Regions from separate parts of the Erwinia sp. V71 genome, predicted to be linked through region 2. Evidence: predicted binding sites of a transcription regulator. Region 2 holds the regulator's gene; each other region holds the start of a gene.

Region 1 (4,235 bases), on a different contig from region 2:
CGCTCCCTGTTACGCCGAAACCGCCTTCAATGACGTCAGCTACATCATCCGTCAGGTTTCATCAAAAAAAGTGAGCGCTATGATAGCGGATTGCTCAGGCGATGACGCGGGAAAATCAGACGCGGAACAGAAATATTCTCTGGTTTTGTGCGGCAGCAGACACTGTGTACCACCGGCAATATTGCACTGATGATATTTTGTTCAGAAGGCGAGAATGTTAAATTAAATTTGCAATAAAGTTAACAAAATCCAGTTATCGCACTTGCGTCACGGCTTCTCACCTCACTAACCTGTGGCATGGACAAAAATTACGTTTTTAATCAGCGCATTCGCCTGCGCCATCTGCACACATTTGTCGCCGTCGCACAGCAGGGCACGCTGGGGCGAGCGGCAGAAACTCTCAGCCTTAGCCAGCCAGCGTTGTCGAAAACGCTGAACGAGCTCGAGGAGCTGGCGGGCACCCGTTTGTTTGAACGCAGCAGGCTCGGCGCTCAGCTGACGACGATGGGCGAGCAGTTTCTGACGCATGCGGTGCGGGTGCTGGATGCCCTCAATCACGCCGGTCAGTCGTTCAGCAGCGCGATCAACGATCAGCCAGTGGTGCTGCGTCTTGGCGCACTGACCACGGCCGCAATGGGTATGCTGCCGGGCATTCTCGATCGCTTTCATCAGTTACAACCACAGGCGACGGTACAGGTCGCCACGCTGCACAACAACGTTTTAATCGCCGGGCTGAAAGCGGGTGAATTTGATATCGGCATTGGTCGTATGGCGGATGCCGATATGATGGCGGGCCTGACCTATGAACTGTTGTTTCTTGAATCCCTGCAGCTGGTTGTGCGCCCGGACCACCCGCTATTAAGTGACAATGTCACGCTATCCAGAGCGATGCAGTTCCCAGTGGTGATTTCGCCCGAAGGCACCGCCCCGCGCCGCCTGGCGCAGGCAATGATGGATGATCAGGGAAGCGCATTGCCACCAAACTGCATCGAAACGTCGTCGACATCGCTGGCACGTCAGCTGGCGTTGCGTTACAACTACGTCTGGTTTGTGCCCTCAGGGGCGATTAAAGAAGATTTGCTGCACAACGCGCTGGTGGCGCTGCCGATAGCCTCCCATGGCCCCGGGGAACCGGTGGGGATTATCACCCGCACCGGCACGCAGCACTGCCTGAGCGCTGAAATACTGCTGGCAACCATCCGTAAGAACCATTCAGTCTGAATCAGACACCCGATTAAGCCTGTTGCGGTGCAGGGGTGAATCCCCTTACGCCGCAACAGCGCTGCGTTTTACTTCAGGGGCTGGGGCAGATGCAGCAGCCACAGCTCACTGGTGGCTTCCTGCACGGGCAGCGGTTTAATCGCGAGGCTGCCATCCGCTTTTTTATCCACGGTCAGACCGAAGTCATTGTCGTTGGCGATAGCCAGCGTCTTATTATCGACCAGCGCCAGCCCTTCAGCTTTCTCCTGCTGCCAGCCCAGTTTACGCAAATCTGCCACCAGGGTTTTGCTGGCCAGTATGATGCCGCGCTGTTGCAGCTGATCAGCAGAGTCAAACTCCGGCGGCGGCTGATCGTATGCCGCCAGATCACTGGCTTCACGCAGATCCACCAGCCAGATTTTATTCTGCGGCTGCTTATCCTTATCACTGCCCTGTTCAATCAGCAGCAGACGATCATTATCCAGCGCCACCACGTCGCCGATTTTCGCATCTTTGGCTTTCTTATAGCTGCTGATATCAATCGGATAACCGTACATCGCGGTTTTACCGCTGGCCGGGTCATAGCTCACCAGGCGGGTAAACTGAGCGCTGTTTTTGCTTTTACCGTCAATATCCAGCGTGCTCTGCACCGCCCCGATAATCCGCCCGTCCGGCATACGGGTGATGCCTTCAAAACCGCGGTTCGGCTGCCGCCATTTAATAATTGACGGCAGGCCGCTGGCGACACTTTTCTCGCCTTCGGCGGGCGTCGGACCTTTTTTCTCCAGAATATTGCCGTTAGCATCCACGTGAATCATAAACGGACCGTATTCATCACACAGCCAGAATCCCCCTTTGCCATCCGGGGTGATGCCTTCCGTGTCCAGCCCGCGGCGGTCGTAACGCAGCCGTTCCAGCGTATCGCTAAGCGGCACTTCGCCCGTGGCGCCAATTAAATTATCCGGCAACGGCAGACCACTGACGGGCGCCCCCTGTTCCTGTAGTGGATGGGCGTTCGAGGCCTGCGCGCTGTTACTGTCCACCGTGATGGTCATCAGTAATGGCGTGAAATCTGGCGCGGCAAAAATCTTCGCTTCCCGTCCGTCGGTTTGCGGTGCATCGGCATTCGGGCCACGATCGGTGACGGTGGCAAACACCAGTTTTCCCTGCTCTTTTTTCATAAAACTCAGCCCGGAGCCGACACCGACCGGAAAGCCCTGCGGGAAAGCCTGAGTAAAGGCGCCATGATACGCCACGCGGTCGTGCTGAGGAAAAGTGACAATGTAACGTTCGGTTTTGATGTCCGCCGCCTGAGCGGTGACAGCCGCAGCGAATAACGAAATTGCCAGCAGAGATAAGCGCATGATGACCCTCATTGAGTAAGCGATGCATCAGCATAGGCAAGCTTTAAGACAGAATTGTGACACTGCGCCAGCGGATGTCGATGTGATATGCCGCTGGCGATACGCGGCGCTTTCAGCGGCTGCGTTTGGCGTGTTTCTCGCGATTATCGAGGCGCGCCTGTTCCGTTTTGCGTAACCCGACATACATCGCCCCGCTGCCGCCGTGATACGGCTGCGCGACGCAGAAAGTCTGTACCTCTTCAAACTGCTGCAGCCAGCGCGCCAGATAACTGCGCACAATATTGGCATGGGAACGATCATCACGCGCTTTACCATGAATAATCAGCAAATTGCGCAGATTGTCTTTACGCGCCTGCAGCATAAAATCAAACAGCGCGCGACGGCAGTCCGCGACAGGCTGACGTAGCAGGTTCAGGCTGGCGTCCAGCTGATATTTTCCCTGCCGCAGCTTATCCAGTACCCCCTGCTGAATCCCTTCCGCTTTAAACTCCAGCGGTGTCGCCAGCGGCAGCACGTCGATAAAACCATCAATAAGAAAATTTTCCGGTTTTTCTGGCGCTTTCTGCACCACTTTCGTCTCTGCTGACGTTTTCAACCAGATGATATTGTTGCGACTTTTCAGTGGCGTGACATCTTCCATGGCGTGTTTAAACAGCTCATCTTCGTCAGGGTTCATGATCACTCCTTAAGGCATACGACAACTTACACGGTCATTTTTTGATGTAATCGGGTTGTTTGTTGTGCAACAGCCCTGATCTTAATGTGCCTAAAACTGCTCAGATGAGTTTCTTTCTGTAACCGAAAAATGTTAAAATTGACCACAGTCAATTATCCTCTGAGCGTAAACTTATGATCCCAGAAAAACGCGTTATTCGTCGCATTCAGTCTGGCGGTTGTGCGATTCATTGTCAGGATTGCAGCATTAGCCAGCTGTGTATTCCGTTCACTTTAAATGAACACGAACTGGATCAGCTAGACAATATTATTGAACGCAAAAAACCGATTCAGAAAGGACAAACACTGTTCAAAGCGGGTGACGAGCTGAAATCGCTGTACGCCATCCGCTCCGGCACCATCAAAAGCTACACCATCACCGAGCAGGGTGATGAGCAGATCACTGGCTTCCATCTGGCGGGTGATTTAGTGGGCTTTGACGCCATCAGTTCCGCCCATCATCCCAGCTTCGCTCAGGCGCTGGAAACCGCGATGGTGTGTGAAATCCCGTTTGAAACTCTCGACGATCTTTCCGGCAAAATGCCGAGCCTGCGCCAGCAGATGATGCGTCTGATGAGCGGCGAAATCAAAGGCGACCAGGACATGATCCTGCTGCTGTCGAAGAAAAATGCCGAAGAACGCCTGGCCGCGTTTATCTGGAATCTTTCCCGCCGTTTTGGTCAACGCGGTTTCTCGCAGCGCGAGTTTCGTCTGACCATGACGCGTGGCGATATCGGCAACTACCTCGGCTTAACCGTTGAAACCATTAGCCGTCTGCTGGGCCGTTTCCAGAAAAGCGGGATGCTGGCGGTGAAAGGTAAATATATCACCATCGAAAATCACGATACGCTCGCCGAGCTGGCTGGCCACAGTCACTGATACCGCTGACTCTTTGCCGGGTTAATAATTGTTATTTTATTGATCCGGCAACAACTTTTTCCCTTCTTCCCTGACCGC
Region 2 (4,235 bases):
CCTGCTCTGTCAGTTGCTCCAGCTGTTGTTGCAACTGCTGGCGTGTTTCTTCTTCCAGCAGCGCCATCCCTGACGCGTGGGCGCGCAGGTTATCCAGGGCGATGCGTGTCGCTTTATGCTGTTCGAACACGGCCATCGACAGGCGGCCATAGATTTCGGTGCCGGTCAGCTCTTCCAGCAGTTCTGCGCGTTCACTGGCTTTGGCGTTAAGGAAGGCGGCGAATTGCCCCTGAGACAGCATCATCGATTTGGTGAAACGGTTAAAATCGAGGCCGGTGAGGGTTTCGGTCATTTTCAGTTTGTCATTGACCTTATCGGCGACGATGCTGTTATCTGCGCAGCGTACCAGCTCGACTTTCGGCGCCTGCAGATTGCCATCCACCGCGCCGCGTGCGCGGTTCTGGCTCCAGAACGCGCGCCAGGCGACACCTTTTACTTCAAACTCCACTTCCGCCAGGCATTCCGCCGTATCTCGGGTGATCAAATCATTCTGCGACTGGGTGATGACGCCCAGCCGTGAGGTCTGGTGATACAGAGCCAGGCAGATGGCATCGAGCAGGGTGGTTTTCCCGGCACCGGTCGGGCCGGTAATGGCAAACAGGCCGTTGCTGGCGAACGGCTCGGCGGTGAAATCGATTTTCCATTCACCTTTCAGCGAGTTCAGATTCTTAAAGCGCAGCGTTAAAATTTTCATGGCTGTGGCTCCTGCCGGCGCACGGCGTCAAGCGTGGTGGCAAACAGATGCCGGACCCGCTGCTGACGCGTCTCATCCTGCTGCGCTTCCTGTGCCAGCCGTCGGCTGAACACCTCTTCCACACTCAGCTCACTCAGCGTTTCATTTTGCTGGCGGGCAATGGTTTTCTCACGCAGTTCACGGCTGCGGCGGAGCAGTACCACGTCGACCGGCAGGTCGGCGGTCAGCTCCTGAATCCGCCGCTGAATATCATTCAGGTAATCCTGCGTGACGATTTCAATATCCAGCCAGACCGTTGCCGGCGCGGCAGCGAATTGCTGTAGTTGCTGTTCGATTTCCGCCAGCGAGCCTTTAATCATGCTCATCGGCTGCGTCTGCGGGATGATCAGTGGTTCAACTCGCGCCAGCTCACTGCCGTTAAACTCCACCAGAAAGACGCTTTTCTCCTTGCCCAGTTCATCGAAACTGAGCGGGATCGGCGAGCCGCTGTAGCGGATATGTTCACTGTTGGCGATGCGTTGTGCGCGGTGAATATGGCCGAGGGCAATATAGTCGGCAGGCGGAAAAGCCTGCGCCGGAAATGCGTCGAGAGTGCCGATATAGATATCGCGCACCGAATCACTGGTGCTGACGCCTACCGTCGTCAGATGGCCGGTGGCGATAATCGGCAACGCCAGTCCCAGCGAGTCACGCTGCTGCACGGCATGGTCGTAGCAGCGCTGATAGTGAGCGCGAATCGCCTCCAGCAGGCTTTGCTGTTTCTCGCGTCCGGACTGGCCCGCCTGGCTGCGCATAATATCGCGCGGGCGTAAAAATGGGATGGCACACAATAATGCCGCTGGCTGGCCCTGACGGTCATTCAGCAACAACACCTGATCCTGTTCCGGTTGTTCGCTGGCGGCGGCGATCACCCGGGTATTCAGGCAGGCCAGCAGCTCACGTGATTCATTCAGCGTGGCGACCGAATCATGGTTGCCACCCAGCACGATAAGCTGGCAGCCGGTGCGCTGCAGCTGCACTACAAAGCGGTTATACAGTTCGCGTGCATAGCTTGGCGGCGCACCGCTGTCGAAAATATCTCCGGCGACAATAATCGCATCCACCTGCTGTGTTTCAGCGGTGTCGATCAGCCAGTCGAGAAACGCCTGATGTTCCGGCGCGCGGCTCTTGGTATAAAAGAACTGACCGAGGTGCCAGTCGGCGGTGTGGATAAAGCGCATAAGATTCCCTGCATAAGCTAACGCGAGAGGGCGATTATAAACAGAGAGGCTGCTTGCGTCATAATGCAGCGTGCAGATGCGCTTTGCCGAAGCGGAATGATTCCGCCGCCGGAAACCTGATGACGCCACGCTGAATCCGGCGTCACAAAAGTATGACAGCGCATTTTTTAGCCCGTGCATTTTTCATAAATCTGTCATAAAACTGACGCATAATGACGCCGCGAATTCCAGTGACAAAGGGTCACATCAGCAGGAGTAACAATGGCTAAGCGCATTCTGGTAGTCGAAGATGAAGCCCCAATCCGTGAGATGTTGTGTTTCGTTCTTGAGCAAAATGACTATCAACCTATCGAAGCGGAAGATTATGACAGTGCAGTGAGCTTACTGATCGAGCCCTGGCCAGATTTGATCCTTCTCGACTGGATGTTACCGGGTGGTAGCGGCATTCAGTTTATTAAACATCTGAAGCGCGAAGCGATGACGCGCGAAATCCCGGTAGTGATGCTGACCGCGCGTGGCGAAGAAGAAGATCGCGTGCGCGGGCTGGAAGTGGGCGCCGATGATTACATTACCAAGCCGTTTTCACCGAAAGAGCTGGTGGCACGCATTAAAGCCGTGATGCGTCGCATTTCACCGATGGCGGTGGAAGAGGTGATTGAGATGCAGGGGCTGAGTCTTGATCCGTCGTCGCATCGTGTGATGGCCGAAACCACACCGATCGAGATGGGGCCAACCGAATATAAATTACTGCATTTCTTTATGACGCACCCGGAACGCGTGTACAGCCGCGAACAGCTGCTGAACCATGTCTGGGGCACCAATGTTTATGTTGAAGATCGCACTGTCGATGTTCATATCCGTCGTTTGCGTAAGGCGCTGGAAGTCACCGGTCACGATCGTATGGTTCAAACGGTGCGCGGAACAGGGTATCGTTTCTCCGCTCGTTTTTGATCGGAGTCTGAACCGTGCTGGAACGCCTCTCCTGGAAGAGATTAGTACTGGAGCTGGTGCTGGCTTGCCTGCCCGCACTGTTGCTGGGACTGCTGTTCGGCTATTTGCCGTGGTGGTTGCTGGTCGCAGTGCTGGGTGTGCTGGGCTGGCACTGCTACAACTTATTACGCCTGTCACACTGGCTGTGGGTCGACCGCACCATGACACCACCTGCCGGACACGCCAGCTGGGAGCCGCTGTTTTACGGCCTCTATCAAATGCAGCTGCGTAATCGCCGCCGCCGGCGTGAACTGGGCAATCTGATTAAACGTTTTCGCAGCGGGGCGGAGTCATTGCCCGATGCCGTCGTGCTGACCACGGAAGAGGGCAATATTTTCTGGTGTAATGGTCTGGCACAGCAGCATCTTGGTCTGCGCTGGCCTGAGGATAATGGCCAGAATATCCTTAACCTGCTGCGCTATCCTGAATTCTCCCGCTATTTACGCCAGCGCGATTTTGCCCGTCCGCTGACGCTGGTGCTGAATCAGCATCGTCATTTAGAGTTTCGCGTGATGCCTTACAGTGAAGGCCAGTGGCTGATGGTGGCGCGTGATGTCACGCAGATGCACCAGCTGGAAGGGGCACGACGTAACTTCTTTGCCAATGTCAGCCACGAGCTGCGCACGCCACTGACGGTGCTGCAGGGCTATCTGGAAATGATGAATGACTCGGTGCTGGAAGGGCAGACGCGCAGTAAAGCGTTGCACACCATGCAGGAGCAGACACGGCGTATGGACAGCCTGGTGAAGCAACTGCTGACGTTGTCGCGTATTGAAGCGGCGCCTGCCATTGATTTGCAGGAAAAAGTGGATGTGCCAATGATGCTGCGTATGTTACAGCGCGAGGCGGAAACCCTGAGCAACGGGCGGCATGACATTCATTTCCATACCGATCCGCATTTGCGGGTGTTCGGCAATGATGAGCAACTGCGCAGTGCGATTTCGAATCTGGTGTATAACGCGGTGAATCATACGCCGGCAGGCACCCGCATTGATATCAGCTGGCTGCGCGACAAAACGGGCGCACACTTTACGGTGAAAGATAACGGGCCTGGCATTGCCGCCGAGCATATTCCGCGCCTTACCGAACGTTTTTATCGGGTGGATAAGGCCCGCTCGCGGGCGACCGGCGGCAGCGGGCTGGGGCTGGCGATCGTCAAGCATGCGCTGAGCCACCATAATTCGCGGCTGGAAATCACCAGCGTGCCGGATATTCAGACCTGTTTTAGTTTTACTCTGGCGGCAAGGTTGATTGTCCCGGCGGAAGTAGCGGAGAATGCAAAGCGTTGATCATTAACGGGCGCGAAGCATGAAGAAGCTGATACTGACGGC
Region 3 (4,235 bases), on a different contig from region 2:
CCACGATGGTGTAAACAAACAGACCGACGACAATCGACGGTGCAGACAGCAGGATATCGTTAATAAAGCGAATCACTTCCGCCAGCCAGGATTTACGGCCATATTCCGCCAGGTAGATACCCGCCATAATCCCCAGTGGCGTACCAAAAATGGTCGCCCACAGAATTAACAGGCCACTCCCGGCCAACGCATTCGCCAGACCACCACCCGCGGTATTCGGTGGCGGCGTATTTTCAGTGAACAGCGCCAGTGACATCCCGTCGATGCCACGCGTGATGGTGGAAAACAGGATCCAGATCAGCCAGAACAGACCAAAGGCCATGGTCAGCATTGACAGGGTCAGCGCGATACGGTTTTTGGTCCGGCGACGCGCCTGCATTTTGCGACGTGATACTTCCAGCTCTTCGCGCGCCTGTAGCTCAAGCGTTGTCATGTGCGCGCTCCTTCATTTTTCGCTAAACGCATCACCATGTATTTCGAAATCGCCAGCACGATAAAGGTGATTACAAACAGAATCAGCCCCAGCTCCATCAGCGCGGCAGTATGCAGTCCGGATTCCGCTTCCGCGAATTCGTTCGCCAGTGCCGAGGTAATACTGTTACCCGGCATAAACAGCGATGCGCTGTCGAGCTGGTAGGTATTGCCGATGATAAAGGTCACCGCCATGGTCTCACCCAGTGCGCGACCAAGACCGAGCATCACACCACCAATCACGCCGTTGTGGGTAAAGGGCAGCACGATGCGCCAGATCACTTCCCAGGTGGTGCAGCCGATGCCGTAAGCAGACTCTTTCATCATCACGGGTGTCTGCTCAAACACATCACGCATTACCGAAGCGATGTAAGGAATAATCATAATGGCCAGGATCACACCTGCCGCCAGAATACCGATACCGAATGCCGGGCCATCAAATAACGCGCCAACAAACGGGATAGCGGACAGTACGCCACCGACCGGAGTCTGGAAATATTCGGCAAACAGCGGCGCGAAAATAAACAGCCCCCACATGCCGTAAACAATACTGGGGATCGCCGCCAGCAGTTCAATCGCGGTCCCCAGCGGACGGCGCAGCCAGCCTGGCGCCAGTTCCGTCAGAAACAGCGCAATACCGAAGCTGACTGGGACAGCAATCAGCAACGCGATAAAAGAGGTGACCAGCGTACCGTAAATCGGCACCAGTGCACCGAAGGTTTCATTTGGCGCATCCCACTCTTTGTTCCACAGGAAGGAAAAACCAAATTTACTGATACTCGGCCAGGAGGAGAAAATCAGAGAGACAATAATGCCACCCAGCATCAATAGCACAATCAGCGCAGCCAGTTTCACCAGCGCACTGAAAATAACATCGCCCTGCTTACCGGGAGCTTTAAATGTCGGCCTGGATTCAGCCATAGCGTTCTCGATATTTAAAAATTACACAGGCGGCACGTAAACCGTGCCGCCCCACAGGAGAGGGCGAAGTGATTCGCCCCCTGTCACAACTTAGTACAGTGCTTTACCAGAACTGTCTTTTACGTTGGTTTTCCATGCTGCGCGGATCTGCTGTACCAGTGAATCTGGCAGTGTTGAGTAATCCAGCGCGTTAGCTTCTTTACCGCCGTTTTTGTATGCCCAGTCAAAGAACTTCAGCACTTCAGCGCCCTGCGCTGGGTTGCTCTGCTCTTTGTGTACCAGGATAAAGGTGGTAGAGGTGATTGGCCACGCATCATCACCTTTCTGGTTAGTCAGGTCCTGAGCGAAAGATTTGCTCCACTCTGCGCCTTTCGCCGCGTTGCTGAAGCTCTTCTCGGTTGGGCTGACTGGCTTACCGTCAGCGCTGATCAGTTTGGTGTACGCCAGGTTGTTCTGCTTAGCATAAGCATACTCAACATAGCCGATAGAACCTGGCAGACGCTGAACGAATGCCGCGATACCGTCGTTACCTTTACCGCCCAGACCGGTTGGCCAGTTAACGGTGTTACCTTTACCAATCTTGCTGTTCCACTCTTCGTTCACTTTCGCCAGGTAGCTGGTGAAGACGAAAGAAGTACCGGAACCGTCAGCGCGGCGCACCACGTTGATGTTGGTGTCTGGCAGTTTTACGCCCGGGTTCAGTTTGGCGATAGCGGCATCATTCCACTTTTTGATGTTGCCGAGGTAGATATCACCCAGGGTTTTGCCGTCCAGCGTCAGTTCACCGGATTTCACGCCTGGCAGGTTGATAGCCAGCACGATACCACCGATCACGGTTGGGAACTGGAACAGGCCATCGGCAGCCAGTTTGTCGTCAGCCAGAGGGGCATCAGAGGCACCGAAATCAACAGTTTTTGCAATAATCTGTTTTACGCCACCTGATGAGCCGATACCCTGGTAGTTAATCTTGTTACCAGTTTCTTTCTGATAGGTATCCGCCCACTTGGCATACACCGGCGCAGGGAAGGTCGCACCCGCACCAGTCAGGCTTGCCGCTGCCATCGCAGAAGCTGCGCTCAGTGAAACGGTTGCTGCGACGATTCGTGCTAAGGTGCTATGCATCAGTGTCATATTCTTTCTCCAGGGGAGTGTAATAAAGTCAGGCTCAATGCCGTTTTATTTAGGTTAATGATTGCTGCTGGAGGCAAAATAGGACAGTTTGGTGACAGTAAAATGTACGTAATATGACAGTTTTGTGACGACAGACGCAGTATGAAAAGGCGGCAAAAAAAGCCAGCGGCAGAACGGCGGCGGGTTCTGCCGTGGTGATACCCGTAAAATATGTATGGTTTAATCAGCCGCGCAGCAGAAATGGCGCGTTATCCGCGTTGCTCCCCACCTTACGAGCCACCAGAGCGAAACGCCAGATGTACGCTTAACGGCGACATTGGGAAGACACAGGTTCCCGGCATGTGTTCCACACGATCGAACCCCGCAGTATCCAGTCGCGCACGCATTTCACCTTCATGAGTGACATGTTTGCCGCGCATCATCAGCGGCAAATGGGCGGGCAGCATCTGCGCCGCCCGCTGCGGCTGTGCAGGCACTTCGCCATGCACACTGATCAGCACCCCGCCCGGATTCAGCAGGCGGAAAAAGCGCGCCAGCATCTGTGCCGGATCGGCAACAAAATAGAGAAATGATGAACACCAGATCACATCAAAACGTTGTTCATCCGGGATCGCGCTGACCGCAGAAAAACGATCCGCAATGCCCGCCGCGACAAAATTCTGCTGCGCCACCTGCGCCGTCAGTGGCAGATCGTTCAGCATGCCACGTAACTGAGGATAACGCTGTGCCAGTGCGATGCTGACCAGCCCTGGCCCGCCGCCCATATCCAGCAGCGTGGCTGGCCGGTCAAACTGCACCAGCGTGGCGGCGATTTCACAGGCGCGGGTGGCGGTCAGCGCCTGCTGCTCCTGCGCAATCTGTCGTCTGGCGGCGTCGGCCCACGCCGCGTCATACTCGTGCTGTTCGCTAAACACGTCTGACGGCTGCGGCAGTATTGTCGCCAGCTGCTGACCAAAGCGACGAAAGTTTTCCAGGCGAAAACACCAGGCATCGCCAATAAAGTGTCCGCCATCACGGCAAAAGAAGGTGCGCGTCTCCGTAGTCGTCTGATACAGCCCATGTTCCCGCGTCAGTAAGCCCACACTCCATAACAGCTCAAGTAAATGTGCGGTTTTCTCCGCCTGCCAGTCCAGCGTGGTGGCCACCTGTTGAGGCTGCCGTGGCTGTTGCAGATGTTCAAAGACCCCGGCCTGTAGCGCGAGGTGAACCGCATCCGCCACCACTGCACTACTGGCCAACTCATTTAACAGCGTTACCGGGAATGTCATGGATTACCCTTCTTCATTATTGAACTCGTTACACTGGTAATCATCGTAGCGATAAACAATAATGATAATTATCCTCATTTATCTGCGAAGCGGCGGATTTCCTCTGCGAAACGGTGAACAAGATGGTGCAGGTATTCCAGGGCACACCGACTTATCGTGTACGTCGTCAGGATATTCAGTTCACGGATGATCGGGCGACATTACCGGCGACGGTGGGCGCATGCAGTTCTGCTTTTACCCGTGCCAGAGACGGTCTGATGCTGGCGCGCACTCACTATCAGCCGATACGGCCACTCATCGAAGAGACATGCCAGCCCGCGACACAACCGCTGCTGGTGCTCACCTTCGCCCTTGAGGGCGACTCCTGGTATCGCGATAACAGCGGACAGGGAGGCGATATCCACTTCAGCCGGCAACATCTGACTATTACCAGCTTTCAGGGCA

The links. The regulator PhoB, encoded in region 2, activates phosphate uptake and scavenging genes when phosphate is short. The targets are predictions, from matches to a motif close to CTGTCATAAAACTGNCNNAT.
Region 1: ACSZO1_RS07075 (esterase-like activity of phytase family protein) is a predicted target of PhoB. The motif match lies at 2,608-2,627, and genes of this name have one in related genera.
Region 3: pstS (phosphate ABC transporter substrate-binding protein PstS) is a predicted target of PhoB. The motif match lies at 2,635-2,654, and genes of this name have one in related genera.

What each region holds. Positions count from the first base shown of each region.
Region 1 covers NZ_CBFFRK010000020.1:37,061-41,295, reverse strand. Annotated here, with positions in the region: gene ACSZO1_RS07080 (LysR substrate-binding domain-containing protein) at 298-1,221, shown strand; gene ACSZO1_RS07075 (esterase-like activity of phytase family protein) at 1,290-2,564, opposite strand; gene smrA (DNA endonuclease SmrA) at 2,677-3,240, opposite strand; gene fnr (fumarate/nitrate reduction transcriptional regulator Fnr) at 3,414-4,157, shown strand.
Region 2 covers NZ_CBFFRK010000053.1:6,843-11,077, reverse strand. Annotated here, with positions in the region: gene sbcC (exonuclease subunit SbcC) at 1-694, opposite strand, end outside; gene sbcD (exonuclease subunit SbcD) at 691-1,914, opposite strand; gene phoB (phosphate response regulator transcription factor PhoB) at 2,176-2,865, shown strand; gene phoR (phosphate regulon sensor histidine kinase PhoR) at 2,880-4,193, shown strand; gene ACSZO1_RS12520 (PstS family phosphate ABC transporter substrate-binding protein) at 4,213-4,235, shown strand, end outside.
Region 3 covers NZ_CBFFRK010000004.1:4,080-8,314, reverse strand. Annotated here, with positions in the region: gene pstA (phosphate ABC transporter permease PstA) at 1-433, opposite strand, end outside; gene pstC (phosphate ABC transporter permease PstC) at 430-1,392, opposite strand; gene pstS (phosphate ABC transporter substrate-binding protein PstS) at 1,483-2,523, opposite strand; gene ACSZO1_RS01495 (class I SAM-dependent methyltransferase) at 2,793-3,791, opposite strand; gene ACSZO1_RS01490 (helix-turn-helix transcriptional regulator) at 3,914-4,235, shown strand, end outside.